DNA from 4 places in the Uliginosibacterium sangjuense genome. Region 2 is predicted to be linked to each of the others. Evidence: predicted binding sites of a transcription regulator. Region 2 holds the regulator's gene; each other region holds the start of a gene.
The links. Region 2 encodes sigma-54, which starts transcription at its own class of promoters, with help from an activator protein. Its sites were predicted from a motif close to TGGCACGCTTNCTGCTNA; they were not measured.

Region 1 (7,834 bases), 130 kb from region 2:
CAGCGGAATCGCTTCGCCAGCCAGTCGGTCGGGGTAACCGCTGCCGTCGAAATGCTCATGATGGTGGCGGATCGCGCGCGCCGCCTCGGCCGAGCCGTCGATGCCGGTGGCGAGGATGATGTCCTCACCGATCTCGGAGTGGCGGTTCATCTCGCGCCGCTCGGCTTCGCTGAACGGGCCTGGCTTGGAGAGAATCGCGTCGCGGATGCCGATCTTGCCCACGTCGTGCAGCGAGGCGCAGATGTGCAGGATGCCCAGTTCGTGCGCTGACAGGCCGCAGCGCTCACCGAGCGCCATCGACAGCGCGCTCACGCGCTCGGAGTGCAGGCGGGTCTCATGGTCACGATGCCCCAGTGCGACCGAGATGGCCTGGGTGTAGCGATACAGCGTGTCGACCAGTCCATCTTGCATACCCATGCAGCCATCCTCTTGCACCCATGTCGTCGAGCGACGATTGCTTGCAGTGTAGGCAGATTCCGAAGTGGCCGGCTATCGCTGCGTGTTGCAGCTTGTGACGGCGCCTACAAGCGCGGGATTTCGCGCGCATGCACCAGCTCGAAACCGCGGTCGTGGTCCTTGCGATTGCAGTGCCCGGGCGTCCCCATGCGCTGCAGGCGGCGCAGCCACATGCCGTCGGCACAACGCCAGGCCTCCAGCGATTCGGCCTCGATCTGGCGCAGGTAGGTCTCGTCCTCGGCGTCGATGCGTTCATCCCACAGCGTGTAGGTGTGGTGGTAGTAACACAATTGCCCCTGCACGTCATAGCCGCGCCATTTCGATGCGGGTACGCTGTCGTCATGAAAGGATTCGATGTGGCTCGGCGCGACCACCATGTCCAGCAGCTCCACCGGCAGTCGCGTGCGCCAGCTTTCGACAAAACGTTCCATGTTGTGTGGCCTTTGTGTGATTTCGCTATAAAGTCAGATATACATCGACATCAGCAAGAACGATGCCCGCCTGGAGAGTCATGAATCCCTACCGCTTGCCCGATCCCGATATTGAAGCCCTGTTGCAGGCCGACGCCCCCTGCGGTGACGCCACTACCCAGGCCTTGGGCATTCCCGGCATGGCGGGACGCATGGAATTCCGCGCGCGTTATGCCATGTGCCTGTGCGGTAGCGAGGAGGCGGCGCGCATGGGCGAGCTGCGCGGCCTGCACCAGGTCGGCGAACTGCGCCCCTCGGGCAGCCACCTGCAGGCGGGCGAGTTGATCCTCACGCTGGCGGGCGAGGCGGGTGCCTTGCACCGTGTGTGGAAGACCGCGCAGACCCTGATGGAATACCTGTCCGGCATCGCCAGCGCGGTGGTCGAGATGCGCGAGGCGGCGGCGCGTGGCAACCCCGCCACGCGACTGGTGTGCACCCGCAAGCACTTCCCCGGTACCAAGACGGCGGCCGTCAAGGCTGTGTTGTGCGCTGGTGCCACGCCGCATCGCCTGAGCCTGTCGGAGACCGTGCTGGTGTTCCGCGAGCATCGTGCCTTTTTGCCCGAGTACACGCCGGCCGAGATGGTGCAGCGCCTGCGTGCCGCCTGGCCCGAGCGGCCGGTGGCGGTGGAGGTGGATGGTGAAACCGAAGCGCTGGCCTGGATTGAAGCAGGGGCCGATGTGTTGCAACTCGAGAAGCTCACGCCCGAGATCCTTGCACGCCTGCGCGCACGCGTGCCGGTCGGCGGCCATCCGCTGCTCGCCGTGGCTGGCGGGGTGAACGTGGACAACGCCGAGGCCTGGGCTCGTGCAGGTGCCGACATCCTGGTCAGCAGCGCGGCGTATTTCGCCAAACCACGCGATGTGGCGGTGAGTCTGGTGCCTGCAGCTTGATGCGGATGGCCGGGCCGGTCGCATGGGCGGCGGGCTCACTGCTTGCGTTCGGCGCCTTCCAGCAGGGCCGCGATGACTTCGCCGCCCAGGCCGTGATCGGGGTCCAGCTCACCGAGCTTGGTGATCAGCTCGCGCGCTGCCTCGCTGCGTCGTGAGCGCAGGTAGATGAATGCCAGGGCCTTGAGGCTGAACAGCCAGAAGCGCGCCGGGCCGGTCGCCGCGAAGTCGGCATGGCCGGCGCCCACCTCGCGCCAGTCCGCGGGCAGCCCGGCCAGCCGCGCGGCGGCCGCGATGCCGCGCGTGGCCGCCTTCTCCGCCTGGTCGAACTGGCGCTTGCTGGCGTGGAACTTGTACAGCAGGTAGTAGACCGGCAGGCAGTCTGGCGCGCTGGCATGTGCTGTCCACAGCAAGGCCTCCATCTCGTTCGGCTGGGTGCCGCGCGCTTCGTCGAGCAGGCGGCGTACCAGCGGCGGCACCTCGCCGCCGAAAAACTCGTCGGAGGATTCGCCGGTGAACAGGTTCACCAGAGACTCTCCGGCGCCTTGAGGCGCGCCACCGGCTCGCCGCCCAGCAGGTGCGAGTCGAAGATCTCGACCACGTCGGCTGCGGTGACGCCGTTGTAGAGCACGCTGTCCGGATAGACCAGCACATTGGTGCCGTTGTCACAGGGCCCCAGACAGCCGGAGTAGGTGATCGCCACCTTGTCCCAGCAATTGCGTTTCTGCAGTTCGGCCCAGAAGGCTTGCAGCACTTCGCTGCCGCCCTTTTGCTGGCAGGAGCCGCGTGGATGACCCGGCGGGCGGGCCTGGGAGCAGACGAAGACGTGTTTGAGGGGCTTGGGCATGATGCTTCTCCGGGGGGAAGGGAAGTCAGGGTGCCGGCGCGCGCTGCGGTGAGTGATCGGCTGAGCGCTTGGCCGGCTATGTTCGTGTCATTCAGTGCGTGAGGCGGACCACCCAGGCCTCCATGGCGGCGATGTGGGCGGCGCGTTCGCGCGCGAAGCTGGCGGCCATCTGGCGCAGCGTGGTATCGGGGGCGGCCGCGGCCACGCCGGCGTAGTAGGCGTGACTGCGCCGTACCAGGCTCAGCGCGCAGGACATCGCACAATGCACGCCCAGCAGGCGGGCCGTGCCGGCGCGCACCGCGTTCTTTGGCATCGCCAGCAGGCAGTCGCCGATCGGTGGCACGCTGAGGGTCGCGTCGCTGCGCATCACGCCGTCGGCGCGGGCTTCCTGCGCGTCCAGGCGTGAAGTCTCGGCCAGGCTCTGGAAGAAGCCTTCCAGCTCGTCGTCGCCGGCGTCGAGCGCGACCTGCGCCAGGCGCGTGTAGTGCTTGGCTGCCTCTTCCTCCAACACGATCACGTTGGCGAGAAAACGGTCGCTCTCGTCCATCGTGCCGCGCCGTGCTTACGCGGCCGAGGGCAGGCTGGAACGCAGGCTGTCCAGGGTCACCGTCTTCTTGCCGTCGGCTTCCTGGAAGACCTTGAAGACGCGCTCCTGGGCCGGCGTGGACTTCACGAAGTCCTCGTAGGCTTCCACCAGCAACTGGCGGTAACGCGCGTACAGCGCGCCGTCGGCCAGGCGGGTGATCTCCTCGTCGCGCCGCAGGTACTGATAGAAGCGCTTGAGGATGTGCAGGCGGCTCACATTCACCACACCCTGGTCGAAGGGGATGGCGAAGAAGTTCAGGAAGTCCTCGGCCGACGACAACTGGGCGAGGCGCTGGGTCAGTTCATCCATGGTGTGCTCCTTTGGCAGCCTGTGTGCTGCCGTCGAAAGTGGGCTGCGAGCAGGTGTCGTCGCAGTCGTGACAGGCCCCGGGAGCCGGCGCGCGCTCGCCACGCAGGCTGAGGACTTCCTTCTCCAGGTCGGCGATGCGTTCCAGCAGGCAACTGATGGCCTTGCCCACCGGGTCGGGCATCTGGTGGTGGTCGAGGTCGATGCCGCTGCTGGTGATGCGGCGCTTGCTCTTGGGCAGCACCATGCGGCCGGGGATGCCGACGACGGTCATGCCGGGCGTCACGTCCTCGATGACAACGGAATTGGCGGCCACGCGGGCCCGGTCGCCCACGGTGATCGCGCCGAGGATCTTGGCGCCGGCACCGACGACCACGCCGTGGCCCAGGGTGGGGTGGCGCTTGCCGGGGTTCCAGGTCGTGCCACCCAGGGTGACGCCGTGGTACAGCGTCACGTCGTCGCCGATCTCGGCGGTCTCGCCGATGACGACACCGGCGCCGTGGTCGATGAAAAAGCGGCGGCCGATGGTGGCGCCCGGATGGATGTCCACGTTGGTGATCAGCCGGCCGAAGAAGGAAATCAGGCGCGGCAGGTAGCGCCAGCCGCGCTGCCACAGGGTGTGCGCGAGCCGATGCAACACCAGGGCCTGGATGCCGGGGTAGATGGTCAGCAGCTCCAGCGTGCTGCGCGCGGCGGGATCGCGCTGGAATACGCAGGCCACATCCTCGCGCAGCATGCGCAAGAGGCCGCGCGGTGCGGGCGGCACATCGCGGGTCAGCTCCTCGATGATGGCTTGTTCGGCTTTCATGCCGCCTCCATGCTGTGGCGCGAGGCTTCGAGGTAGAAGCGGGTCAGCACGGCGGCGTCCGGCTCGCGCTTGGTCTGCATCGCGTAGTCGCGGATGCGCTCGATGATCTGTGCCGTCTGCAGCGGTCCGGGATGCAGGCCGAGGCGGGCATAGGCAGCAAGCACCGCGTGCGAGCCGGAATGCTTGCCGAGCACCAGTTGATGGCTGCGCCCGAGTTCTGCCGGATCGAAGCCCTGGTAGTTGCGCTGGTCCTTCATGAGGCCATCCACGTGTATGCCGGATTCATGGGTGAACACCGCCTCGCCGACGATGCTCTTGTTGGCCGCCACCGGCCGGCCCGAGGCCATGGCCACGAGGCGCGAGGTCGGCAGCAGGAGTTGCGAGTCGATGCCGCATTCCACGCCATGGACGTGGCGCATCGCCATCACCACTTCTTCCAGCGGCGCGTTGCCGGCGCGCTCGCCCAGCCCGTTGACCGTGGTGTTGGCATGCGTCGCGCCGGCACGGAAGGCGGCCAGCGTGTTGGCAGTGGCTAGCCCGAGATCGTTGTGGGCGTGGATCTCGATCTCGATGTCCACCGCGCGGCGCAGCGTCGCGATCGCGGTGTGCGTGGCGAAGGGGTCGAGAATGCCCAGGGTGTCGGCGTAGCGCACGCGGCGTGCGCCAGCAGTCTGCGCGGCCTCGGCCACACGGCACAGGAAGTCGGCGTCGGCGCGCGAGGCGTCTTCCATGCCGACGCTGACATCCAGGCCGGCATCGCGCGCCATCGCCACATGCGGGCCGATCTGTGCCAGCACCCAACTGCGGTCGCGCCGCAGCTTCGCCTCGAGATGAATGTCGGAGACGGGGATCGACAGGTGCGCGATGTCGGCATGACAGCGCAGCGCGGCGCGCACGTCGCGCTCCACCATGCGACCCCACACCATCAGGCGGCTCGGCAGGCCCAGCGCGGCGATCGCGTTGATGACCTCGATCTCGCCCTCGCCCATCGCGGGGATGCCCACTTCCATCTCGACCACGCCGGCATTGGCCAGCGCCTGGGCAATGGCGCACTTCTCCGCCGTGGTGAACGCCACCCCGGCGGTCTGTTCGCCGTCGCGCAAGGTCGTGTCGTTGATGATGAAAGCCGTGTTCATGCGGAACCCCCTCAGGAGGAGGTAAGCAAGCCGCGTGCCATGTTGAAGATCCTTGCTGTGGCGCGCTTTCGGCGTGGCGGAGGGTTCCGCGTGTGCGGACTGTATCGTGCTGTGTGCGGCGGAATGTGTGCTTTCCGACAGAGTCGGGTCGGGCAAGAACAGCTCATCGGGTAAGCAAAATCGACGTCTTCCCGCCGTGCCGATCCTCGGTCGGAAAGTGCACACCGGGGTCGCGCATGCTGTGCATGTGCAACATGCCGGCGCGCCCAGGCCCGCACGCGAGCGACAAGTTAAACGATTGCCTTTCTTGTGCGGCGCACGCAGTCCATTCGTCGAGTCACCGGATAAAAAGCTTTGTATTCAAGAGGGTAATCGTTTACTTTGAAATGGCTCCCCTGCATGCGACTACGGCAATGCCAGGCCGCTTCGCGCGGCAGTCTGAATGACCGGGGAGTGGGCGCTCGGCGCCGATCACAAAGACATGAGATCAAAGGAGGAACAGGTGAATACACAACACAAGCGGGTTTCCGCATCGGCGGCGTTGGCTGCCGTCCTGTGGCTGGGTGCGGCGCAGGCGGGGGTGCATCCCTCGCTGCCAGACTGGAGCGCAGCGGGTTACAAGGGAGGCCAGGCCTTGCCGACTGGCGGCACAGTGTTGGCCATGACGTCCTACGGCGTCACCGCCAATGATGGGATCGACGACACGGCGGCGATCCAGGCGGTGATCGACCAGATCCGCGCCGGCACGCTCACGGTCAATGGGGCGGTGGTGAGCGAGAGCAACCGCGCGATCCTCAGCTTTCCGGCCGGGGTCATCAACATCAACAAGCAGATCCGCGTGGATGCGAGCTGGATCACCCTGCGCGGCGCCGGCAACTCGGCGACCACGGGCACGCGCTTCGTCTTCAAGCCGGCCGCGACCTATGCCAATGACAACGGCCTGCCGGTCATCGACGGCAAGTTGTGGCCTGGTTACGCGGCCTTCCGCGTGGAGGAACGCAACAAGCACGCCAACGACCAGACCTACGAGGGCAGCATCAACTTCCACTGGCTGTCTGGCGTCAAGGTGGCCTCGGGTGGCGGCGGGGTGAGGGGCGGCAACACGGTCACCGTGGAGTCCGGCAAGGGCAGCGGCTTCGCCGTGGGCGACACGGTGTATGTCGGGGCGACCACCACGGTGGCCTTCTACGACCAGATGCAGGCGCCGCAGGCCTATCGCTACAACACCCACATGCAGTCGCAGATGTTCCGCGTGACGGCGCGCAGCGGTGACGTGCTGACGCTGGACAAGCCGCTGGAGTTCGACATCCCCTACAGCAACGGCGGCCAGTTGCCTTCCGACCAAGGGGGGACATCCAACACCACCTATTACAGCAAGGTGATGAAGGTGGCGGCGGTGAAGGGCGTCGGCTTCGAGGACTTCTACTTCACGCAGGAGCTCTCGCACACGCCCTACGCGAGCACCGTGAACGCCAATGACTACGACGCCACGACCAATCCCAACGGCGTCGGCCTCAAGTACAAGAACATGGCGCCGGAGTACGCGTTGCACGGCATCCTGTTCAAGTGGGCGCAGGACGGCTGGGTCAAGGGTGTGCGCACCTACATGACCGGTTCGCACCCCATCGTGACCGAGTTTGCGCGCCACATGGAGTTCAGCAACAACGTGATCTTCGGCGCCTGGAACAAGGGCAAGGGCGGTCATGGCTACTTCCGTGGCTCCAAGCTGTATGACAGCAAGATCATCGGCAACACGATCGACCGCGTGCGTCACCTGACCCTGCAGTGGTCCGCCACCAACAACGTAGTCGATAGCAACACGCTGTCGGTGGACATGAACCTGCACGGTGGCTGGGAGCGGCGCAACCTGATCCAGCGCAACACCATCGCCATCCCCTTCGAACACAGCAGTTGGGGGGAGGGCGAAGGCGGGCAGGACATGCTGGAGGGCACCTGGTTCCCGATCTGGTGGGGGGCGGGACCGCATGCCTCCAAGTGGTCCGGTGCGACCGGCCCGCAGAACGTGCTGTTCAACAACATGCTGTCCAAGCAGAAGACCAAGGGCGGCCTGTACATGAGCTACACGCCCTACGCGACCGCCACCACCATCTACCAGATGGGCTGGGACGGCAGCGCCTGGACGCACCTGCAGAAGCCGACCGGAACCTTCATCTCCACCTGGGGCAGCAACGAGGAGGTGTACTTCAACCTGTCGCCGAACAAGGGCGTGGATAGCTGCCTGAGCTTCAGTGGCACGTCGCTGCTGGGCAGCGGCTCGGCGACCAGCAGTTGCGGCGGCTCGTCCTCGTCGAGCAGTTCGTCCAGTTCGTCGTCT
Region 2 (7,834 bases):
ACCTACATGCTGATCGACACCAGCACCAATGGCACCTACCTGGTCGACGATCATGGGCTGGAGGTGATCCTCAAGCGCAGCGAATGTCAGCTGCCCGAACGCGGGCGCATCGGCTTCGGTTACTCACCACAAGAGATCGGCGTCGAGGCCGCACTGTTCGACATCGGGAACAAGTAAGAGAAGCGATACTTCAGACGACAAACAACAAAGCCGCGTACTCCGCGGCTTCGTTGTTTGTCGCTGTGCCTGGTCCTCAGTGTTCGAAGGGGTCTTCCTGATCCAGGGCCAGGCGCTGCCGCTCCACAAACTCCTGCGTGGAGTCGATGCCGCGCAACTGCAGGATGGTGTTGCGCACCGCAGCCTCCAGCAGCACCGCCAGGTTGCGCCCGGCCGCCACCGGCAGCACCGTGCGGCGCACCGGCACGCCCAGGATGTCCTGGTCCTCGTCGTCCAGCGGCAGGCGCAAGGGCTCGTCGTCGCGCGCACCGCGCCGCTGCAGGTGGACGATCAGCTTGAGCTTCATCTTGCGGCGACAGGCCGTCTCGCCAAAGATAGTGCGGATGTTGAGAATGCCCAGCCCGCGCACCTCAAGAAAGTCCTTGAGCATTTCGGGGCAGCGCCCCTCCAGCACGCCGGAAGCGACGCGCGAGATCTCCACCACGTCGTCTGCCACCAGGCCATGGCCACGCGAGATCAGTTCCAGCGCTAATTCGGACTTGCCGGCACCGGAATCACCGGTGATCAGCACCCCGACGCCCAGCACGTCCATGAACACGCCATGCAGGGAAACGCGCTCCGCCAGCTTGCGCGACAGGTAGGCGCGCAGCACGTCGATGACGCGGGCGGATTCCAGTGGCGAGGCCAGCAAGGGCACGCCCACGTCCTCACAGTTGCGCCGGATGATGTCGGGCACTTCGCAATCGTCGGCCACGATCACGCCCGGCGGCGATGACGCAAGGATGCCCAGCAGGTGATGCTCCAGCTTGTCACGCGCCTGGCGGCGTGCCCACGCGAACTCCGCCTCGCCCATGACTTGCAGGCGATTGGGGTGGATCAGGTTGAGGTGGCCCACCAGGTCAGCCGGCCACACCTTGTTGTCGGTGACGGTGAGATAGCTGTCGAGCCGGCCTGCGATGTGGCGCAGGCGCAGGGCCGTCCGGTTGGCCTCAAACAGCTGGGCGATGCTCGTGCGTCGCATGGGGATCCCATCCGGCGAAGAGAGTGGCGACCGTCGCCACATCCTGCGCGTCTGCCAGACTCTCGCGGAACGCACGGTCACTGAACATCTGCGCCAGTTCGGACAAGAGCTGCAGATGGCTTTCGTTGGCCTGTTCCGGCACCAACATGATGAACACGAGATCGACCGGTTTATTGTCCGGCGCGTCGAATTCGATCGGCAGCGCCAGTTGGACGAAGGCCCCCACGGCCTCCTTGAGCCCCTTGATGCGGCCGTGCGGGATCGCGATGCCCTGGCCCAGCCCGGTGGAGCCCAGCTTCTCGCGTTGCATGAGGGCGTCGAACACGACCTTGCGCGACAGGCTGTGGCTGGCCTCGAACAAGGCGCCGGCCTGCTGGAATACACCCGCCTTGTCGCCAGCAGTGCAGGCAACCAGGATGTTGGCGGAGGGCAGGATGCGAGAGATCAGGTTCATGCTGGGGTAGGCATCGGGCCGACTGCGCCCGCCACGACTGGAAATTCGCCGGCGCGGATCTGCCGCCCTCGGGGCGGCAGATCCGGCTGCAGTTCGACAGGATTATATGTCCGAGTGCAGCACCGCCGTGTGCAGTGTGTTACGAGCCGATCGCCTGTTGCTTGATGCCGGCGTGGCCATGGTCAGCAGTCTTTTCCTTGTGCTTGAGGACTTGGCGGTCGAGCTTGTCCACCATGGCGTCGATAGCCGCGTAGAGGTCGTCATTGTCGCATTCGACATGGATGTCCTTGCCCCGCACATGCAGGGTCACTTCGGCCTTCTGCCGAAGCTTTTCCACCGAGAGGATGACATGCGTCGCCGTGACGTGATCGAAGTGGCGGATCACGCGATCGAGCTTGCTGGTGACGTATTCGCGCAAGGCGGCGGTCACTTCGACATGATGGCCCGTGATGTTGAGGTTCATACCGTACTCCTCTGGTTAGATCGACTTGCGCTGACTGACCGGCGGGATATTCAGCGACTCACGGTACTTGGCGATCGTCCGTCGCGCCACCACGATACCCTGCTGGCCCAACACTTCGGCAATACGGGCGTCGGACAAGGGTTTCCTTGGATCCTCCCCGCCCACCATCTGGCGAATCAGCGCGCGAATCGCCGTGGCTGAGCAGGCACCGCCTGTATCGGTGGATACGTGACTGCCGAAGAAGTACTTCAGTTCAAAAATGCCGCGTGCCGTCGCCATGTACTTCTGCGTGGTCACGCGTGAGACGGTGGATTCGTGCAGTTCGAGTTCTTCCGCGATTTCCCTCAGGGTCAGTGGTCGCATGGCGACTTCACCGTAGTCGAAGAACTGGCGTTGGCGATCGACGATGGCTTGCGAGACCCGCAGAATCGTGTCGAAACGCTGCTGCACGTTCTTGATCAGCCACTTCGCCTCCTGCAACTGCGCGGACAGCGAAGCACTGGCACCACGGTTGTTATGGAGTATATCGGCATAGACACGGTGAATCCTGAGCTTCGGCATCGCCTCCGGATTGAGGCTGGCCGTCCAGTTGCCGCGATACTTCTTCACGATCACGTCGGGCACGATGTAGCGTGCATCGAGCGCCGCGAACTGGGCCCCTGGGCGCGGATTGAGACTGCAGATGAGCTCCTGGGCGGCACGCAGCGCGTCGTCGCTGCAGCCCAGGCGGCGCTTGATCTTCTGAAAGTCGCGCGCGGCCAGTTGCTCAAGGAGTCCATCGACGATGCCCAGCGCCAGCTCGCGGCTGGGCGTGACGGGTAGATTGCGTAGCTGAAGGGTCAGACATTCCTGCAGGTTGCGCGCGCCGACACCGGCCGGGTCCAGGTTCTGCACGTGATGCAGGGCGATCCCCAGCTCTTCCACCTCCACCTCCCACTCCTCGGGAATGAGGGGCAGCAGGTCTTCGAAGCTCTGCTGCAGGTAGCCATCGTCCTCCAGTGCTTCGACCATGAAGCGCACCAGGGCGCGATCACGGTCCGACAAGGGCATCAGGGAGACTTGCGCACTGAGGTGATCATGCAGGCTGGTGGTGGCGGCCTGGAATTCCTGGAAATCCGACTCGTCGTCGTCATCGTTGCCACGCCCGCTGCCGGCCTCGCTGCGCCATTCGGCGGCTTCGCCCAGGTCGTCGTCGGAGGCCGAGTCGTAGGCCTCGTTGATGGTGTCCGGCATCTCGACCGTGGAGGGCGGCTCAAAATCCTCCTCCCCGTTGGCCTTGCGTTCGGCCGAGGCGTAGTCCGCCTCGGTGGCTTCCGCCGTCGTCGTCACCTCGGGGGCGGCCACGACTTCGCCCGCCTCATCCTCCGCCCCATCACGCTCCAGCATCGGGTTGTCGAGCAGCATGCGCTCGATTTCCTGGTTCAGCTCCAGCGTGGAGAGCTGCAACAGCTTGATGGACTGTTGCAGCTGAGGGGTCAGCGCGAGTTGTTGCGAGAGGCGGAGCTGGAGGGAAGGCTTCATGGACAGGGTTGCAGCCAGGCGCGCTCAGAGACGGAAATGTTCGCCCAGGTAGATCTGGCGTACCTGGTCATTGTGCACAATCTCGTTCGGCTTGCCACCGGCCAGCACCTCACCGGCATTGATGATGAAGGCATGGTCGCAGATGCCGAGCGTCTCGCGCACGTTGTGATCGGTGATCAGCACGCCGATACCGCGCTGTTTGAGGAAGTTGATGATCTTCTGGATTTCCAGCACGGCAATCGGGTCGACGCCGGCAAAGGGCTCATCGAGCAGGATCAGCTTGGGTTGGGTGGCGAGCGCACGGGCGATCTCGCAGCGGCGACGCTCGCCGCCCGACAGCGCAATCGCCTGGGTGTCGCGCAGGTGGCCGATGTTCAGCTCATCGAGCAGCTCGTCCAGGCGCTCCTGCATCACCGCCTTGGGCAGCTTCTGCAGCTCCAGCACGGCCAGGATGTTCTCCGCCACGGTGAGCTTGCGGAACACCGAGTTCTCTTGCGGCAGGTAGGACAAGCCCATGCGCGCACGCTTGTGGATCGGCAGGTGCCCAAGCTCGGTGGCGTCCAGTTGCACGCTGCCGCCATCGGCGCGGACCAGGCCGACGATCATGTAGAAGCAGGTGGTCTTGCCGGCGCCATTGGGCCCCAGCAGGCCGACCACCTCGCCGCTGCCGACCTGGAACGACACATCCTTGACCACCGTGCGCGCTTTGTAGCGTTTGCGCAGGCCGGACACCCTAAGCAGACTCATCGAACGGTTCTTTCAAAATCCTGCGTATCACTTCCGACGAAAAACCACGCGACTGCAGGAAGCGTGCCTGCTTCGCCCATTCTTTCGCGTCCTGCGGCGCCTGCGTGAACTTTTTCGCCCACACGCCACGCGCACGACTCAATTCATCTCCTGCCAGACCGGCCAGCGCCTCGCCGGCCAGCTCGGCGCTGACGCCACGCTCGGCCAGCTCGCGCCGGATGCGTCCGCTGCCGAAACGCTCGCCACGCGCACGCACGAAGCTCTCGGCAAAACGCTCATCCGACTGCAGCCCGGTTTCCACCATGCGCTGCACGACCGCCTCCACATCCTCGCCTTCCGCCGCCTTCGCCTTGAGCTTGCGTCGCAGCTCATGCTGCGAATGCTCGCGCGTGGCAAGCATTCGCAGGGCCTGCGATTTGAGCGAAGCGGCCGGCGCTTTCTTCATCACGGCTTATTCGGCCGCCACGACTCCCATGGCGGCCACACCCACGGCTTCGCGAATCTTGTTCTCGATCTCGCGCGCAGTCTCGGGGTGTTCGCGCAGGAATTCGCGCGCATTGTCCTTGCCCTGGCCGATCTTCTCACCCTGGTAGGCATACCAGGCCCCCGACTTGTCGACGAACTTGTGATCGACGCCCATGTCGACGATCTCACCTTCGCGCGAAATGCCTTCGCCGTAGAGGATGTCGAAGTGGGCTTCCTTGAACGGCGGCGCGACCTTGTTCTTGACGACCTTGACCTTGGTCTCGGAGCCAATGACTTCCTCGCCCTTCTTGATCGTGCCAGTGCGGCGGATGTCCAGGCGCACCGAGGCGTAGAACTTCAGCGCGTTGCCGCCCGTCGTGGTTTCGGGATTGCCGAACATCACGCCGATCTTCATGCGGATCTGGTTGATGAAGATGACCAGCGTATTGGTGCGCTTGATGTTGGCGGTGAGCTTGCGCAGCGCCTGGCTCATCAGGCGGGCCTGCAGGCCGGGCAACTGGTCGCCCATCTCGCCTTCGATTTCGGCCTTGGGCGTCAGTGCGGCAACCGAGTCGATCACCAGGATGTCGACGCCGCCGGAGCGCACCAGCATGTCGGCGATCTCCAGCGCCTGCTCGCCGGTGTCCGGCTGGGAGATCAGCAGATCCTCGACCTTGACGCCCAGCTTGCCGGCGTAGCTCACGTCCAGTGCATGCTCAGCGTCGATAAAAGCGGCCGTGCCCCCGATCTTCTGCATCTCGGCGATGACTTGCAGGGTCAGCGTGGTCTTGCCGGAGGACTCCGGTCCGTAGATCTCGACGACGCGGCCGCGCGGCAGGCCGCCGATGCCCAGCGCGATATCCAGCCCCAGGGAGCCGGTCGATACGGCCTGGATGTTCTCCTCCAGCTTGCCGTCGCCCATCCGCATGATGGAGCCCTTGCCGAACTGTTTCTCGATCTGCGAAAGCGCTGCAGCAAGCGCCTTGGCCTTGTTGTCGTCCATGAAAAACCTCGCAAAATGGTCGTGGGAATTATGGCACAGAGCTTGCAACGGAAAGCATCCGGAGCGCCGTGCCTTGCGCAGTGCAACAGCCGATTTGTTTTATCCCGGCCGTCGATGACTGAGTAAATATACAGTATCAATCGCAATGCCCGTGAGCAAACCTGTTCGCCGATTCGCGCATGTGTTTGCAACTGAGAACAATTTTGCGCTTGGCAGCGGTAAAGCGATGAACCATGATGCGGGCCCGGCATCCAACTGCCGTTCAAACCTCCCTGGCCAAGGCGCGAGCGCGGACAACGCCCTCGCGGGATACATGCACTACCGCCCCCTCGCGGCCCTGCTGTGTGCAGGGTTTGCTTTGCTTGCCTGCAAACCCCAAGAAGACACGCTGCCTCTCACGAACAAGGCGGAGGGAACTGCCCCGGCTGCACCCCGGACCGGTGACACCCGCAGCGGGCGGCCACAGAACGTCACCACCACGCAAACCCGCAGCGAGACGGTGCCGCTGATGCTAGAGGCCCAGGGCAGCGTGCTGTCGCTGGACGAGGTGGACCTGCGGCCACAGAAGAACGGCACGATCCGCGAGGTGCTGGTGCGCGAAGGCAGCGAAGTGCGCCGCGGGCAACTGCTGTTCACGCTGGACGACCGCGAAGACGTGGCCAACGTGGAAAAGGCCGCCGCCGCGGTAGCCGGCGCGGAAGCCGCCCTGTCGGTGGCGCGGCGCGACCTGAATCGCACCCAGGAGCTTTCCAACCAGAGCTTCGTCTCCTCCTCCGCGCTGGATACCCAGAAGAACAAGGTGGAAGTGGCCGAGGCGCAGTTGGTGCAGGCCAAGGCGGCACTGGACCAGGCCAAGGTAAGCCTGTCCTACAGCCGCATTTCGGCGCCCTTCGACGGTCGCGCCGGGCGTGTGGATGTGCGCCCTGGCGCCCTGGTCAACGCCAGCTCGACGCAGACTGCGCTGGTGCGCATCACCCGCATGCACCCGATCGGGGTGACCTTCACGCTGCCCGAGAACAATCTGCAGGCGCTGCTGGCGGCGCAGCGCAAGGGCCCGGTGAAAGTGACCGCCACACTCGACGAGCAGCGCGAGATCCAGGGCGAAGTGAGCTTCATCGACAGCAGCGTGGACCGCAACTCCGGCACCATCCTGCTCAAGGCGCGCATGGACAACAGCGCGCGCCTGGTGTGGCCGGGTCAGTACGTCACGGTCAAAGTCGCGGCAGGCGTCATCGACAAGGCGACGGTGCTGCCGGCGCAAGCCGTCATCAACGGTCCTGACGGCCGTCTGGTCTACATCGTGAAGGACGATGCCACGGTCGAGGCCCGGCCGGTCGAGCTGCTGCGCATCGTCGACCAGAAGGCGGTGCTCAAGGGCATCGAGCCCGGGCTCAAGGTGGTGCTGGAAGGCGGCCAGAACCTGCGCCCTGGGGCCAAGGTGGCGGAGGCCGCCGACAAACCGGCGGGCGGACGCAAGCGCGACGGCGGCGCCCAGGACAAGAAGACCCAGGCGGCCGCGCAATGAAGATCGCCGAACTGAGCATCCACCGCCCGGTCGCCACCACCTTGTTGTGGCTGGCCGTGATGATCGGCGGCGTCGCTGCCTGGTTCAAACTCCCCATCTCCGCGCTGCCGTCCTTCAATCAGCCCATCATCCAGGTCAGCGCCAACCTGGCCGGGGCCAGCCCCGAGACCATGGCCTCCTCGGTGGCCACCGTGCTGGAACGTCAGTTCTCGACGATCTCCGGCCTCAAGATGATGACTTCGTCATCCACCCAGGGCAGCACCAACCTGACGCTGGAGTTCCTGCCCTCGCGCGACATCGACGCCGCCTCGGTGGACGTGCAGGCAGCCATCATGCGCGCGCAGCGCCAACTGCCGGAAGACATGACGAATCCACCGAGCTACCGCAAGGTCAACCCGGCGGACGACCCGATCCTGTTCATCACGCTGGACTCGCCCTCGCTGTCGCTGGACCAGCTC
Region 3 (7,834 bases), 380 kb from region 2:
CCACCGCGATATGCATGCGGGCGAAGTGGCGGTGGGCCTCCTCGGAGTAGCAGGGGTGGTCCTCCACCCGCTGGCGGAGGCTGTCCGGCAGCGCCGCCGTCTGGCTGGCGTCAGCGCCGCAGCGGCTGGCGCTGCAGCCCGTGGATGACAATGGCGTTCCGGTGAGCGAGGCAGGCATGGGGGGCTCCGCGTGATTCAGGTATCTGCCGGTGAATCCGCAAAGCCTGTGCCGGCTGGCGTTGGCTCATTCAAAACAACGACTTGCGCAAAAGGCCCCGGAGAACTTGTCGGCTTGGCGACAGCGCGGCGTGTGAGGAAGGCCACAGGCGGGGGCGGAAGTCGGACGCGCCATGTCCGTCATTCCTGCGAAAGCAGGAATCCAGTGTCGTTCGTTGCGTGGCCTGATCGCACGAACAAGCAAAGCCGCTGGGTCCCTGCCTGCGCAGGGACGACGGGCTGGGGTTTGAGCTCGCTTGCGGCGCCGCGTGCCGCGCGCCTATTCGTCCCTGGCGCCCAGAACTCAGATCTGCCGCACCTCGATGGCCAGGGTCTGGATGCGATAAGCGATCTGGCGCGGTGTCATGTTGAGCAGGCGTGCAGCCTTGGCCTGGACCCAGCCGGCCTGTTCCAGCGCAGCGATGACGCGGGTGCGTTCGTCCAGCGTGGGGTCGTCGAGGTCGACGCGCGGGCCACCCATGGCGGCGGTTTCGCGGTGGCGGTCGATGCGGATCAGGTCGGCGTCGATGTGGCCGTTCTCCGACATCACGGCGGCGCGCTCCAGGCAGTTCTCCAGCTCGCGCACATTGCCGGGCCAACTGTATTGGGTGAGGCGGGTGATGGCAGCCTCGCTGAGGTCCAGCGGACGCCCCTGGTTGTGCGCGATGCGGGTGATCAGGTGGCGCGCGATCTCGGGTACGTCTTCCAGGCGCTCGCGCAGCGCGGGCAGGGTGATCGGCATCACGTTGAGGCGGAAGTAGAGGTCTTCGCGGAAGCGGCCTTCATCCACTGCGTCTTCAAGGTCGCGGTGGGTGGCGGCGATCACCCGCACGTCGATCTTGATGGTGCGGGCGCCGCCCACGCGCTCCAGCTCGCCTTCCTGCAGCACGCGCAGCAGCTTGGCCTGGAAGGCGGGTGAAATCTCGCCGATCTCGTCGAGGAAGATGGTGCCGCCGTCGGCCAGCTCGAAGCGGCCTTTGCGGGTCGATACCGCACCGGTGTAGGCCCCTTTCTCGGAACCGAAGAGTTCGGACTCCAGCAGGTTTTCGGGCAGCGAGGCACAGTTGAGGCGCACATAGGGGCCGCGCGCGCGCGGCGAGTTGTAGTGGATCGCGTTGGCGATCAGTTCCTTGCCGGTGCCGGTCTCGCCGCGGATCAGCACGGTGGTGTTCCAGCGGCAGACCATGCGTACCTGCTCGAAGATGCGGCGCATCGCGGACGAGTGGCCGACGATGTTGTCGAAGCCGTGCTGGGCGCGCACGGTGCGGCGCAGGGTGTCGCGCTCCTCGGCGATGTTGCGTTTCTCCTGCGCGACGTCGAGCGAGAGCTTGAGCGACTGGCCGATCAGGTTGGCGACCATCTCGACGAAGCGCGCGCGGCGCTCCAGCAGGCCGTCTTCCAGGCGGTTGGGCTGCACTGCGAGTACGCCCTGCAGGCTGCCGCCGACGTGAATGGGGGCGGCGATGAAGGGGAGGCGCCGCTCGTAGATGCCAAGCCGATTGAGGAAGCGCGGGTCACCCTGGATGGCGGGTAGCGCGACGGTCTTGCCTTCCTCCAGGATGAGCCCCATCACACCCTCGCCGGCGCGGTAGCGCACCGGTTCGCGGCTGGGGTCGAAGTCACCTTCGTCCACGCCTTGCACCGTGTTGACGACGAGGTCGCCGCTGTCCGGATCGAGCACGCTGATCATGCCGCGGGTGAGGCCCGCCGCTTCTTCCAGGGTGCGCAGCACTTCCTGTGGGGCCTGTTTGACGTCCAGCGTGCGCGACAGCGCCACGCTGACCTGATAGAGCGTCTCCAGTTGCATCCGGAGAAGGACGCTTTCCGCATCCGTTGCCATGGGCGAAACCTTCCGTACTGCGGTGTGGGGGGCGGGTTCAGGCTGCATGACCCGCGCGGTGGGTCTGTGCGTCCCACTCGGCGTGCCGGCGCAGGGGGAGAGTGACGATTGCAATGCAGCCTCCTTGTGGGGCGTCCACGAGTTCGATACCACCGCCATGATCGACGGCCACCTGTTGAGCCGCGGTGAGCCCGGTTCCCAGATGGTTGCCCTGGCCCTTCTTGGTGGTGAAGAAGGGCTCGAATGCCTTGAGGCGAAGATCAGGGGCAAGGCCCGGGCCGCTGTCCTCGACCTGGATCACCACGCAGTCGTCGCGGCTCGCCGTGCGGATGGCCAGTTCGCGGCGCGTCCAGCCCTTGCTGTTCATGGCGTCGATGGCATTGTCGACCAGCGCCTTGAGCATGGTGCGCAGGCGCGTGGGCATGCCGGGCAGGGCGGGCAGCACGGTTTGCGGCGCCCACTCGGCAGCCACCCCGGTATGCAGGAAGCGGCCGGCCGACAGGTCCAGCACATCGCGCACTGCTTCGTTCAGGTTCACCGCGGTGGCCGCTTCCGGCAGCGCGGGGGGAATCGCGGCGCGCAGCGTCTCCAGCGCGGTCTGCCCGGCCTGCAATGCTTCCATCATGGCGGTCTGGGCCGGGTCGCAGCCGCGCCGGCCCATCAGCGTGAGCACGGAGTTCAGCACGTTGAGCGGCCCCTCCATCTGGTACACGGCGGCAGCAAGGCCTTCACGCAGCTCCTGCCGGCGCGTCTCTTCGGACATCAGCGCCTGCAGGGCGGCGACGCGTGCGCGCTCCTGCTCCATGAGCTGGCGGCTCACGTCCTTGGCCACCAGCAGCAGGAAGGGGTCTCCGCCACCGCTGTAGAAGGCATCGGCCGTGGCGTGGTCGTTATGCACCCACACGGCGGAGCAGGCGAACCAGCGCGGCGCGCGCCAGTGTGGCCGGTCGAGGCGGATCTGGCGTTCGGTGAAGGCATGGGCGCCAGGGCGGAAGGGGCCGAAGCCGCTGCCCAGCTCCTTGCGGATCGCGTCCAGGATGATGCCCGCCGGCTCCTGCATGCCCAGGTCGGCCATCAGTGCCTTGTAGGCCTGGTTGTCCAGCACCACACGGTCTTCCATGTTGAGCAGCGCGAGCACCAGCGGCGCACTGTCGACCACCGATTCGATCAGCGCCTTCTGGTTGCGCACTGTGCATTCGAGCTGGTGCAGCTCGGTCACGTCGCGGTGCAGCCCGAGGAAGTGCGCGAGCTTGCCGGCCTCGTCGAGCACCGGGGTCACGGTCAGGTCGGCCAGGTAGGGCGTGCCGTCCTGGCGGCGGTTGACCAGGCGGCCGTGCCAGGCTTGCTTGCCGGTGATCTGTTTCCACATCGCTTGGTAGACCTCGGGCGGGGTCACGCGATTCGAGAGGATCGAGGGCTTCTCGCCCAGCGCGTCGGCGGCGGAGTAGCCGGTGGTGCGCGTGAAGGCCGGGTTCACATATCCGATGCGCGCCATCGCGTCGGTGATCATGATGCCGATGTCGGCTTGCTCGACGGCCGCCTGGAACAAGGCGGGCGGAATGCCCATGGCATTTTCCGGCATGGGGGCGGGCGCAGCTTGCGCGCCGGGCGCGGCTTCGTTGGCTGTGCGTGCACGGGAGTTCTTCCGGGTGCTGGGCATGGCTTCTTCCGACAGTGATTCAGTCCGTCATGACGCAGCAATCATGCCTGTGCGGCGATGCCGGCAAGGCCTTGGCGTGCGCGCTTGAGGTAGGTCAACGGGGCGGGTGCGCGGGGAGCATTTGCCACATCTCGATGCTTGCTTGTCGGGTCTGCGACAGCCCGCTCGCCCCGGTCGACGGCCCCTCGCACTCCCTGTCGAGCGCCCGGATCACCGAGCCAGTCAGTGTTTCCGCACCTGGGCGGGGCATGCATTGTCGTGATTGGCATGCTCCCTGCACCAAAGGCGACAGGAGGTTCGACGAGACATGGGTGAGTACCTGATCCTGCTGGTGGGCACCGCGCTGGTGAACAACGTGGTGATGATGAAGTTCCTGGGGCTGTGCCCCTTCATGGGTGTGTCGCGCAATATGGATAGCGCGCTGGGCATGGGCATGGCCACCACCTTCGTGATCACCGTGGCTTCCGGCGCTGCCTGGGCGCTCGATCACTACCTGCTGGCGCCACTGGGGCTCACCTCGCTGCGCATCCTCACCTTCATCCTGGTCATTGCGGCCACCGTGCAGTTCATCGAGGCGGTGATCAAAAAGACGATGCCGGCGCTGTACCGCGCCTTGGGCATCTACCTGCCGCTGATCACCACCAACTGCGCGGTGCTGGGGGTCGCCTTGCTCAACGTGCAGGAGGGCAATGGCCTGGTGCGCTCGCTCGTGTATGGCTTCGGCTCCGCACTGGGCTTCACCCTGGTCATGGTGATGTTCGCCGGTCTGCGCGAGCGCCTGGCCCTGGCGCGTGTGCCGGAGGCCTTCGACGGCGTGCCCGTGACCTTCGTGCTGGCCTCGCTGTTGGCGCTGGCCTTCATGGGCTTCTCCGGCCTCAACTTCTCTTGAGCGGAAAGGACAGTGAGCATGAGCGGCATTCTGAGTCTGAGCATCCTGGGACTGACCCTGGGCCTGCTGCTGGGTTATGCGGCACGTGTCTTCGCCGTGGAAGCCGACAGCATGGCGGTGGAGATCGCTGCGCTGATGCCCGGCACCAATTGCGGTCAATGCGGACTGGCAGGCTGCACTGCAGCCGCCGAGGCGATGGTCAATGGCGAGGTCGCGGTGACGGCCTGCCCCGGCGGTGGCGCGGCCCTGGCGCGTGCGATCGCCGAGAAGCTGGGCGTGACGCTGAGTCTGGATGGTGTAGAGAGCGGACCGCAGGTCGCGCATGTGCAGGAAGACATCTGCATCGGCTGCGGTAAATGCATGAAGGGCTGCACCACCGATGCCATCGTCGGCGCAGCCAAGCAGATCCATGGCGTGCTGCATGAGGCCTGCACCGGCTGCGCGGCCTGCGTGGATGACTGCCCGACCGGTGCCATCGCGCTGCAGCCCCTGCCACAGAGCCTGCGCGACTGGAACTGGGCACGTCCTGCCTTTGCCTGAACGGAGACCCGCCATGGGCATTTTCGACAAGATCATGGGTGTGCGCTGGGGCGTGCATCCGCACGACGACCACAAGCGACCGGCTGCCGATGTGCCGCTGCGCGTGATGCCGATTCCCGCACGTCTCGCGGTGCCCTTGCTGCAGCATGTCGGCGCGCCCGCCAAGCCGGTGGTGAGCGTCGGTGATCGTGTGCTGCGCGGCCAGCGCATCGGCGTCGCGCAAGGGAACGTCTCCGCGCCGGTGCACGCGCCCAGCTCGGGCGTGGTGACGGCCATTGGCCCGATCACCGCGCCGCATCCGTCGGGTCTGCCATTCGATGCCATCGGCATCGAATGTGACGGGCTGGACGAGGCGGTGGCGGCCGAGGTCCAGCCTGACCCCTTCGCGCTGGACGCGGACGAGGTGGCCCGTCGCATCGCCGCGGCCGGCGTGGTGGGCCTCGGGGGCGCCACCTTCCCGTCCGCGCCGAAGGCGCAGCTCGGGCGCAAGCATGCGGTGCAGACACTGATCATCAATGGCGGCGAGTGCGAGCCCTATCTGTCGAGTGACGACAGCGTGATGCGCGCACGCGCCGACGAGGTCATCGACGGAGTACGCATCCTGATGCATGCGACGGGGGCCCGCGAGGCCCTGGTGGGGATCGAGGACAACAAGCCCGAGGCCATCGCGGCGATGCGCGTGGCGGCCGAGCCGTATGCCGCGATCCAGATCCGCCCGGTACCGGCGCGCTACCCCATGGGTTCGGACCGCCAACTGGTGCAGGTGCTGACCGGCAAGGAAGTACCGGCCGGCGCGCGCACCGCCACCATCGGCGTGCTGGTCAACAACGTCAGCACCTGCGCGGCGATCCATCGCGCGCTGCGTCATGGCGAAGGCCTGTATCGCCGCATCGTGACCGTGAATGGCGGCGCAGTGGCCGCGCCAGGCAATGTGTTGGCGCCCATCGGTGTGATGGTGGAGGACCTGCTGGCCTTCGTCGGCCTCAAGGAGAGCCCCGCGCGCCTGGTGATGGGCGGACCGATGATGGGGCTGGCCTTGCCACATGCGCAGGTGCCGACGGTCAAGGCTTGCGGCGGCATCCTCGCGCTGACCGCGCAGGAGATCGCGCGCCCGGACCCCAGCCCCTGCATCCGCTGCGGAAGTTGCGTGTCGGCCTGCCCGATGGGACTGCTGCCGCTGGAAATCGCGGCGCGGGTGCGCAGTGGTGACTATGCGGCGGCCGAATCGCTGAAGCTGGACGACTGCCTCGCCTGCGGTTCCTGCGCCTACGTATGCCCTTCGCATCTGCCGCTGGTGCATGCGTTCTATCACGCCAAGGGTGAGGTCTGGTCGCGCGCGCAGCAGAAGAAGCGCATGGAATTCACCAAGGGCCTGGCGCAGGCGCGGCAGGCCCGGCTGGAGCGTGAGGCGCGCGAGCGCGCCGAGGCAGCGGCGCGGCGCAAGGCGGAGCGCGCCGCGCAGAAGGCCGCCAGTCCGGCATCGGCGGCGGAATGATCAGGAGAACGAGCGTGAAGGGGTACGCATGAACACGGGTGTCCATGGTCTGCCGGCAGTGGCCGCGTCGCCGCACGCCAGCCAACTGGGCAGCGTCGGCAAGGTGATGGGCAAGGTGATGCTGGCGCTGTTGCCGGCGACCTTGTGCGGCTTCTGGTACTTCGGTTGGCCGGCCTTCAATCTGTGGCTCATCACCGTGGCCGCGGCCCTGCTGGGCGAGGCCTTGTGCCTGCAGGTGCAGGGCAAGCCGATGCGCGCGGCCCTGCTCGATGGTTCGGCCATGCTGACCGGGTGGCTGCTGGCGATGTCGCTGCCACCCTGGGCGCCGTGGTGGATCGGTCTGGTGGGTGGTCTGTTCGCCACCGCCATCGGCAAGCAACTGTTCGGCGGGCTGGGCTGCAACCTGTTCAACCCGGCCATGGTGGCGCGGGTGGCGCTGCTGGTGTCCTTCCCGGTGGCGATGACCCAATGGGTCGCCCCGTTGGGCCAGGTGGGGCTGGCCGCGCCAGGTCTGGCCGAGGGCCTGCACATCAGCTTCGCCGGCAGCATGCCGGACGCCTACACCAGCGCCTCCCTGCTCGGCCAGGCGAAGACCGAGCTGGCGCGTGGCGTGGATCTGCTGCACACCTTCGCCGCTGGCCTGCCACTGTCGGTTACCGGCATGCGGCCGGGCAGTCTGGGCGAAACCGGCGTCCTGCTGATCGCCGCGGGGGGGGGGGCGATGCTGGCGATGGGCCTCATCTCCTGGCATATCCCGCTCGCCATGCTGGCGGGCATTGCGCTGCCGGCGGCCATCGCGCATGGCGTCAATCCGGCGCGCTACCTCGATGCGGGGGCACACCTGCTGTCTGGCGCGGCGGTGTTGGGGGCCTTCTTCATCGCGACCGATTACGTCACCTCGCCCTCCACGCGCATGGGCCAGCTCGTGTTCGGGGCCGGCTGCGGCCTCCTGACCTGGTTGATCCGGACTTATGGCGGCTATCCGGAGGGCGTGGCCTTCGCCGTACTGTTGATGAACGCGCTGACCCCAGCCATCGACCGTTTGTTGCAGCCGCGCATCTACGGCCGCGATCGCCGTGGCGAGCCGCTGGATCTGCGCCAGGAGAAGCCATGAGTACCACCTGGAGGCGGGAGGTGCTGCGCGAGCGCATCCCTTACCACGGCGGCCTGCTTGGCGCGGCCTGCATGCTGACC
Region 4 (7,834 bases), 120 kb from region 2:
GGGAGAGGGGAATACAGTGGCTCCGCCGATTAGCCGTAAGTCGCGACTTCCCGGTACTTCTCGACCATGCCGACACCTTCATCGACGTACTTGCCGCCGGCCTCGGCCAGCTTGGCGAGGGTGGGGAAGCCGAAGCGGTGGGCGTCACGCAACTGCTTGTTCACCGCGATCAGGCGGCCGGCGATCAGTACCTGGCGGCCGAAGCCCTCGTGCGACATCTTCATCATCGGGGTCACCATGACCTTGGTGGCACGCTCGATGGCGAGGCCCACCGCGCTGAAGAAGATCTCGATGCGCCACAGCGTCTCGGGGTCGGGGTCGCCCATGATGGGCAGCGCGCGGCGCGCCTCGGCGGTCAGGATGTAGGGCTCCAGCAACTGGGCATCGCTCTTGCGGTCCCAGGTGCCGTGCGTGTCCTGCGCACGCCATTGCTTGACCAGCTCTTTCATGAAGGGCGTGTCCAGCGCGGCCGCATCTTCGGCCGTCAGTTCCAGTGTTTCAGCCACGATTCCGCTCCTTGTTCATGTGTGCTCTCTTCTGCTCTCTCAAACTTCGTCTTCGAAATCCAGCTCGCGCGCCTCGTCCTTGGTCAGGGCCTTGCGCAACCAGGGGGGCGGTGTACCTTTGAGCACCTCCTGCAGCTTCTCCAGGATGTCCAGGATGGGCTCGGGCTGGCTTACCTTGATCGGGTGAATCTTGCTGGCGACCACGCGCGCCGCGGCCGAACCACCGATGGCCGCGACATACACGATGGCTACGTCGGCGATCGCCTCCAGCTTGGGGGCCAGCTTGTCCTCGTCACCGTCTTCATCGAGCTTGCCGCCGAAGTCGAAGGTTTCGAGATAGCTGTAGCCGTCCTTGCTGACGTCATACACCGCGATGTGCTTGGCCCAGCCGAAGTGGGCGTCGACCCGCTGCTTGTCCTGTGTGGCAAAGGCGATCTTCATGATCTGCTCCTAGGAAAATTGAATTTCCGACTGTTCGGTCGGGGCGCTGCCGCCACAACCGCATCCGGTTCCACAGCCGCTCTCGCCCTTGGCGGCAGCCAGGCTTTCGGCCGGCAGCGGCCAGTCCTGCGGAATGGCGACATGTTCGGCTTCGAGGAAGGTGTTGGCCCACAGGGTGATCAGCTCGCGCGTGCCGCGATAACCCACCAGGCAGACATGCGAGGCCCCCAGGCGGTCGAACATCGGCAGGCCGGTGCGCAGCAGCGGGATGCCCAGGCGCGCCGCACCCTGACGGCCGTGCGAATGGGTCACGAAGACCTCGGCACCCGTGGCCTTGGCGCGCGTCTCCAGGTCTTCCAGGTCGCCGATCAGCACCTCTTCACACGGCATGCCCGCCAGTACGGCGGATTGCGTGGTGGTCACGGCAGCCGTGACCTGGGCGCCCATCTCGTAGGCCGTCATTCCAAGCGCATACAGCAGATCGGGCTCGGCGCCGATGGCGAACTTCTTGCCGCCAACCCAGAAGTGGGCGTCGAGCATGGCGTCCTGTAACTGGCCGCGCTGGCGACGGTACTTGGTGGCGACGGGCTGGCCGGACACTTCGGTGAGATAAGCCATGAGCTCGTCCACCGCACCCAGACCAGTGAGCCGGTCGAACACGCGGAATGGCACGCCGGCCTTGTCTTCCAGTGCGGTAGCCGCGGCCGTCATCTGGGTACCGACCGCAATCGTGGCGATCGAGGCGCCCATGCTCTTGAGCTCGGCCAGCGTGGTACCGCCCAGCGTGGTCGGCGTGAAGTTCTCAGGGATGTGGCCGTCGAGCGAGCCGGAGATGTCCGGCAGCACGATGGCCTTGAGGCCGAAGGAGGCGATGATCTCGCGCAGCTCGTCGATGTCCGCCGGGGTCAGATGACTGCCCGGCAGCAGATTGACCTGCTTGGTCTCCTTGAGTGCCGAGGGCTGGGCGAAGGCCTCGACCAGCGCCAGCACCGCACGCCCCCAGCCATCTTCCAGCGCGCCCACGTAGTCCGGCGTCGACACGTAGACGATCTGCGTGCCTTCCAGCGTCTCGTCGTGCTTGGCGCGGATGCGCTTCAAATAACCATCAACATCGTCGCCCTTGGTCTCGGTGAGCCCGGTCGAGGCAATCGCAATGACAGAGGGGTTCGCCCGCTTCTTGATGTTGAGTACCGCCTGCTCGATGTTCTCGAAGCCACCGAGGATGGTGCTGACCTCGTTCATCGCAGTGGTCTGCAGCGGGATCGCCTCCTTGAAGTGGCGCACCAGCAGCACCAGGCCGAAGGAGGTGCAGCCCTGCGATCCGTGCATCATGGGCATGCAGTTGTCCAGGCCCATGAAGGCGTAGCAGGCCCCCAGCGGCTGGCTCATCTTGAGCGGATTGACCGCGCAGGCTTTCTTGGATTCGAGGACGCTAGCCACGGCGGCCTCCCCTGCCTGCGTGAAACCCCTCCCACCCTCCCCTTGTCAGGGGAGGAGCACACCAAGACGCGCCACCGTACGCCCCCCTGACAAGGGGGGTCGGGGGGGTTGCTCTGCTGCGACACAAGAGGAACAGCTCCTGAGCTGCGCGCAGGTACAGAAAACCCAAACTGGCCACCGCGAGGCAATAGCCAATGGCAAAAGCGAAACCAATATCGGTATCCATCACCGCCTCCCTCACGCCGCCTGCTCGATCGCAGGCGCGACCGCCACTTCCCACGGCGCCGGCCGCCGTACCTGTTCCCAGATCGGGTTGTAGAGCGCCTTGTCGATCTCTTCGACCAGCTTCACCATGCCTTCGTAACCGGCATAGGCGTGGTGCCGCTCCTGGTTGATGTCGAGCCAGGGCATCTTGGCCTTGAGCGCGATGAACTGGCTGCGCCCGCCAGAGAGCATGATGTCTGCCTGCGCGTCCTTGAGCATCTTGTACATCTCGCGCGGGGTCATGTCGTCGATCATGTGGGCGTCCTGACCCATCAACTCCATGATCTTTTCCTTGTCTTCCTTGGTCGACTTCTTGACGCTGGTGCCGACCACTTCGAGCCCGGCTTCCTGCAGCGCGGCGACCACCGACCAGCTCTTCACCCCGCCGGTAATGAGCAGCACCTTCTTGCCTTCGAGGCGCGGGCGGTAGCTCGCAATCCGCTCCCAGGCGCGCTTCTCCTCGATGGCGATCAGCGCCTCGGTGCGCTCACGCAGATCTTCCGGCGCGCCCTTCTGGATCAGCAGGCGGGCGATCTCGCGCAGGGTCTCGCTCATGTCGCCGATGCCGTAGAAGCTGCCCTCGAAGAAGGGGATGTCGTAGCGCTCTTCCATCTTGCGCGCGATGTTGATCATCGACTTCGAGCACACCATCATCGAAGCCTTGGCGCGATGGCTGTAGGCCACCTCCTTGTAGCGCCCGTCGCCCGAGATGCACGATAGGATGCGCACCCCCAAGGCATCGAGCAGCGGCTTGATCTGCCACAGCTCACCGGACAGGTTGTACTCGCCGATGATGTTGATGTCGTAGGGCGTGGTGTACTCCGGCTCTTCGGTGCCGATCACGTAATCGAGCAGCGCTTCGGCGCCGAGCTTGTTGCCGAGATTCTTGGGGCCGACGAAGCCGGGCGAGTTCACCGGGATCACCGGCGTGCCGAACTTCTCGGTGGCCTTCTTGCACACCGCCTCGATGTCGTCGCCGATCAGCGCGGTCACGCAGGTCTGGTAGACGAAGACGGCCGGCGGGTTGTACTTCTCCACGATTTCCTTGACCGACTTGAACAGACGCTTCTCGCCGCCGTAGATGACGTCGAGTTCGTTAATGTCGGTGGTGAAGCCCGTGCGGTACAGCGTGGCACCGCTGGAGAAGGAGGTGCGGTTGTCCCAGGAGTTGCCCTCGCAGGCGATGGGCCCATGCACGAGGTGCGCCACATCGACGATGGGCTGCAGCGCGATCTTGGCGCCGTCGAACGCGCAACCACCCGCGGCCGCACCGGGCGAGAGCTGCTTGGTGCAGCCCTTCTTCTTTTCCTTGGCGGATTTGTTCTGGTTGTGCTCGCAGGCCGGTTCTTCGAACACGTCCTGGATCTTGGCGGAAACTCGCGCATCCATGATTCACCATCCTCTCTGTCGCGCTGGCACCCTGCATCAGCAGGATTGGTGCCACTCGCTGCGATGCCGCATGGCGGCTTGGTTTCCGGGTTTGCTCACGACACCCCGTGGCAGCTTTGTCGGGGCGGGTTTGTCGGGATTGGAGGGGCTCAACCCGACGTGAGGAAGCGCTAGAAAAATGGAGTGGAGCGAAGCGAAACGGTTCTGGCTAGGCGCGCCGACGAAGACAGTACAAGTGGTACGGCAAGGAGGCGCAACAACGCCAGAACCATTTTTCTAGCGCTTCCTACTCGATGCCTTCCATCTTGGCGCGATAGAACATCGCCTCGCGCAAGCGACGGTCGATGGCCTGCGGTGAGAGGTCGATGGCGCGCTTCTCGGCGAACATCGCGTCCTGCGCCTTGGTCGCCTCTTCCGCGGTCAGCGGCAGGCGGCCAGCCATGTGGGTGGCGCCGGGCAGCGCCTGCAGAATCGCCTGACGGTTCGGGTGCTCCGCCACCTGGATCAATTCCTTCGCTTCGAAGCGGCCGTCCAGACAGATCGCGCCGTCGATCACTTCCACGCGGCGGCCATCCTGGGTGCTCTTGATGAATGTCGTAGCCATATCGTTCTCCTGGGGGGCTGAGGACGGAACGAACAGCACCTAGCAGCTAGCGTGCCGCTCGGCTGCGACGCCTCGCCCAGCCGCCCATGCGCGGCGACAAGGCGGGCCCGCTGCGCACACGCGCATTCGCCGCAGCGCGACAAACGCGACACGCCTCCAACAAAGACGACGGAGCGATGACGCACCCACCTCGCAGCCATGCGGCTTCCCGCGAAGCGGAACGAAGCTTGCTGAACGCCTCTGGCAAAGACGAGCGCCTGCCCCCAAGGCGTCTCGCAGACAGAGAGGTGCCCCATGCAGATTGGTGTGGATAGCCAGCGCGCGGTCGAGAACCGGCGCGTGTTCGTCATCGACAACGACGATGTGGTCAGCGCGGGCCTGCAGTTCATGCTGGCCGACGAGATGGAGACGCATGTCTTCGCCACCCCCGATGAAGCCATTGCCAAGGCGGCCGGCTGGCCGCCCGAGCTGGCCCTGCTGGGCGCCAGCGTGCTGGAAGCGGAAGGGGCCGGCGTGGTGACGCGCCTGCGTGAAGCGCTGCCGGAGCTGCGCATCCTGATCGTCTGCTTCGACGCCGACGAACCGGTGGTGAAAGAGGCCTTGGCGCTGGGCGCCAACAGCACCCTGCTGCGGCCACTGAAGCTGGAGAACGTGCGCCGCAAGGTCGACACCCAACTGGGCCGCCGCGCCTCGCTCGCCATTCCGGTGGTCGTGCGCTGATGAGCCGTGAAGCCGTGCTGTTCGCCAATGAAGCCTTCTACCGCGCCTTTGCCGACCGCGACCTGGCGGCCATGGACGCGGTGTGGCTTGGCGAAGGTTCGGTGGCCTGCATCCACCCCGGCTGGCCGGCGCTGCATGAACGCGGCGAGATCATGCAGACCTGGGCGCGCATCTTCGCCAACCCGGAAAACCACCCGCCGACCGAAGTGCGCGGCCTGCGCTGCGTGATGATGGGCGACGCCGCCTTCGTCATCTGCTACGAGGTCTTCGGCGAGGGCGCACTGATCGCCACCAACCTGTTCCGTCGCGTCGGTGCGCGCTGGCTGATGGTCCACCACCAGGCCAGCCCGACCAGCAGCTTGCCGCAGGCCAGTGACGATGAAGACGCGGAAGAGCGCGTACTGAACTGAGGGCGCACACGATGAAGCTGATGATCGAACGCAAGTACGCCGAGGCGCTGATCGCGCGCTTCCCCGACCTGCAGCCCCTGGCCGAGCAACTGCGTTTTTCGGAGCGGGTGGAGATCGGCGTCCAGCAGCTTTCGGGCGAAGCCCTGGGTGCCCTCGGGCAGCTCTACAGCGAGGGCGGCCCGGCCCTGCAGGCGCGCGCCACCCACCTGGCCACCTTGCGCGCGGCGCTGGCCGACGAAGGCCCGCGCTTTGCCGCCGGCGAGCTGGAGGCTGTGGTCCCCGCCATAGCCCGCTACCTCGCACGCGACGCACTGCGCGGCTGGCTGTTCTCGGCCAACCAGACCACGCGCCCCCTGCCCTATGTCGTCACCCGCCTGGACTACACCCCGCCCTCGAACGACGAAACCGGCAAGGTCTTCATCGAACTCAAGGCCAATGCCAAGGCCACGCTGGCGACCCAGGTGATCCGCATCTACGCGAGTGACGCCGCCGGCAAGACGGTGGGCGAGCTGTTTCTCGCCAAGGGCTTCCTGAAGGAAACGCCTGCGCTGATCGCCGAGTATGACCGCATGGTCGAGCGCTACTACGAGTGGCGCGGTCGCTACGGCGAACAGTTCTCCGGTCAGGGCATCGGCTTCTACGCCGAAGACCCCAACGCCTCGCACCGCGACACCGACTGGTCGCGCAAGGACCAGATCGTGCTCTCCGCCAGCGGCGGAAAGGCCCGTCTGGTCAATGACGAAGGCATTCTCAGCTCGCGCACGCTGACGCTGGACGCCCCGGGCGACATCCTCGGCCCCTACCTGCGCCGGGCCGCCAAGAGCAACCGCTACGAAAACGAAGACGAGGTCGCGGCCGAACAGGCGGCGCTGCCCGCCGGCCTGTTCTCGCAACTGCCGATCCACCCCTTCGTGCTGATGTTCCACCTCGATCTGCACCACTACCTGTGGGTGCACGTCGAGGACATTGAGCCCTATGCCTACCAGCCCGACCTGAAGCAGAAGCTGGTGCTGCCCCCCGAGCAGACTGACCTGATCGACATCCTCACCGCCGAGATGGACGTGCTGATGGACGACATCGTGGCCGGCAAGTCGGGCGGCACCACGGTGCTGTGTGCCGGGCCACCCGGCGTGGGCAAGACCCTCACCGCCGAGGTGTACTCCGAGATCATCCGCCGCCCCTTGTACCGCGTGCACTCGGGTCAGCTCGGGCTCAACGTGGCCGCGATGGAAGGCGCGTTGAAGGATGTGCTGACCCGCGCGCAGCGCTGGGGCGCGGTGATGCTGATCGACGAGGCCGACGTGTACATCAAGCGGCGCGATGACGACATGACCATGAACGCGGTGGTCGGCGTCTTCCTGCGCGTGCTGGAGTACTTCAACGGCCTGCTGTTCCTGACCACCAACCGCGTCGACGACATCGACGAGGCCATCGTGTCGCGCTGCATCGCACTCATCAAATACGTGCCGCCGGACGAAGCCGCGCGCGCGCGCATCTGGCGCGTGATGGCCGACCAGTTCGGCCTGGCGCTGGACGACAGCCTGCTCGCCACCCTGGCCACGCTGTTCCCGCAGTCCAGCGGGCGCGACATCAAGGGGCTGGCCAAGCTCGTCGCCAAGTACTGCCAACACAAACACTGCGCACCCACGCTGGAGGTGTTCCGGCGCTGCGCCATCTTCCGCGGCCTCGACCAGGACGCGGCCGGACTTTCAGAACCCCTCGCGGCCTAAGGCCGCCCAACTTCAGGAGAACACATCATGGCCCGCATCGGCATCTTCTTCGGCACCAACAGCGGCAGCACGCGCAAGATCGCCAAGCAGATCAAGAAGCGCTTCGACGACGACACCATGGCCGACCCGGTCAACATCAACAAGGCCACGGTGGAAGACCTGCTCAAGTACGACTACCTGATCGTCGGCACCCCCACCCTGGGCGACGGCCTGCTGCCTGGCATCGAAGCCGAGTGCGACGAAGAGAGCTGGGCCGAGGCGATCGAGAAGTTCAAGGGCGCGAGCTTCGCCGGCAAGACGGTGGCCATCTTCGGCCTCGGCGACCAGGAA

Region 1: the regulator sigma-54 is predicted to act here: its motif matches at 5,522-5,539, upstream of nifV (homocitrate synthase).
Region 3: the regulator sigma-54 is predicted to act here: its motif matches at 3,980-3,997, upstream of rsxA (electron transport complex subunit RsxA).
Region 4: the regulator sigma-54 is predicted to act here: its motif matches at 4,077-4,094, upstream of nifE (nitrogenase iron-molybdenum cofactor biosynthesis protein NifE).

Annotation. Positions count from the first base shown of each region.
Region 1 is NZ_CP101132.1:3,882,284-3,890,117, reverse strand. It holds gene NMB43_RS17925 (HD-GYP domain-containing protein) at 1-417, opposite strand, end outside; gene NMB43_RS17920 (hypothetical protein) at 522-887, opposite strand; gene modD (ModD protein) at 968-1,819, shown strand; gene NMB43_RS17910 (hypothetical protein) at 1,855-2,343, opposite strand; gene NMB43_RS17905 ((2Fe-2S) ferredoxin domain-containing protein) at 2,340-2,663, opposite strand; gene NMB43_RS17900 (hypothetical protein) at 2,755-3,210, opposite strand; gene nifW (nitrogenase stabilizing/protective protein NifW) at 3,226-3,558, opposite strand; gene cysE (serine O-acetyltransferase) at 3,551-4,363, opposite strand; gene nifV (homocitrate synthase) at 4,360-5,499, opposite strand; gene NMB43_RS17880 (CBM96 family carbohydrate-binding protein) at 6,002-7,834, shown strand, end outside.
Region 2 is NZ_CP101132.1:4,014,751-4,022,584, forward strand. It holds gene NMB43_RS18615 (FHA domain-containing protein) at 1-177, shown strand, start outside; gene hprK (HPr(Ser) kinase/phosphatase) at 254-1,198, opposite strand; gene ptsN (PTS IIA-like nitrogen regulatory protein PtsN) at 1,167-1,652, opposite strand; gene hpf (ribosome hibernation-promoting factor, HPF/YfiA family) at 1,792-2,115, opposite strand; gene NMB43_RS18635 (RNA polymerase factor sigma-54) at 2,131-3,636, opposite strand; gene lptB (LPS export ABC transporter ATP-binding protein) at 3,661-4,383, opposite strand; gene recX (recombination regulator RecX) at 4,370-4,828, opposite strand; gene recA (recombinase RecA) at 4,835-5,851, opposite strand; gene NMB43_RS18655 (efflux RND transporter periplasmic adaptor subunit) at 6,165-7,376, shown strand; gene NMB43_RS18660 (efflux RND transporter permease subunit) at 7,373-7,834, shown strand, end outside.
Region 3 is NZ_CP101132.1:3,635,595-3,643,428, reverse strand. It holds gene nifB (nitrogenase cofactor biosynthesis protein NifB) at 1-178, opposite strand, end outside; gene nifA (nif-specific transcriptional activator NifA) at 521-2,023, opposite strand; gene nifL (nitrogen fixation negative regulator NifL) at 2,094-3,716, opposite strand; gene rsxA (electron transport complex subunit RsxA) at 4,024-4,605, shown strand; gene NMB43_RS16755 (RnfABCDGE type electron transport complex subunit B) at 4,624-5,145, shown strand; gene rsxC (electron transport complex subunit RsxC) at 5,159-6,640, shown strand; gene NMB43_RS16745 (RnfABCDGE type electron transport complex subunit D) at 6,669-7,754, shown strand; gene rsxG (electron transport complex subunit RsxG) at 7,751-7,834, shown strand, end outside.
Region 4 is NZ_CP101132.1:3,893,836-3,901,669, forward strand. It holds gene NMB43_RS17960 (NifX-associated nitrogen fixation protein) at 30-506, opposite strand; gene nifX (nitrogen fixation protein NifX) at 546-947, opposite strand; gene nifN (nitrogenase iron-molybdenum cofactor biosynthesis protein NifN) at 957-2,387, opposite strand; gene nifE (nitrogenase iron-molybdenum cofactor biosynthesis protein NifE) at 2,625-4,040, opposite strand; gene NMB43_RS17980 (hypothetical protein) at 4,327-4,644, opposite strand; gene NMB43_RS17985 (response regulator) at 4,939-5,364, shown strand; gene NMB43_RS17990 (nuclear transport factor 2 family protein) at 5,364-5,774, shown strand; gene NMB43_RS17995 (AAA family ATPase) at 5,786-7,504, shown strand; gene NMB43_RS18000 (flavodoxin) at 7,532-7,834, shown strand, end outside.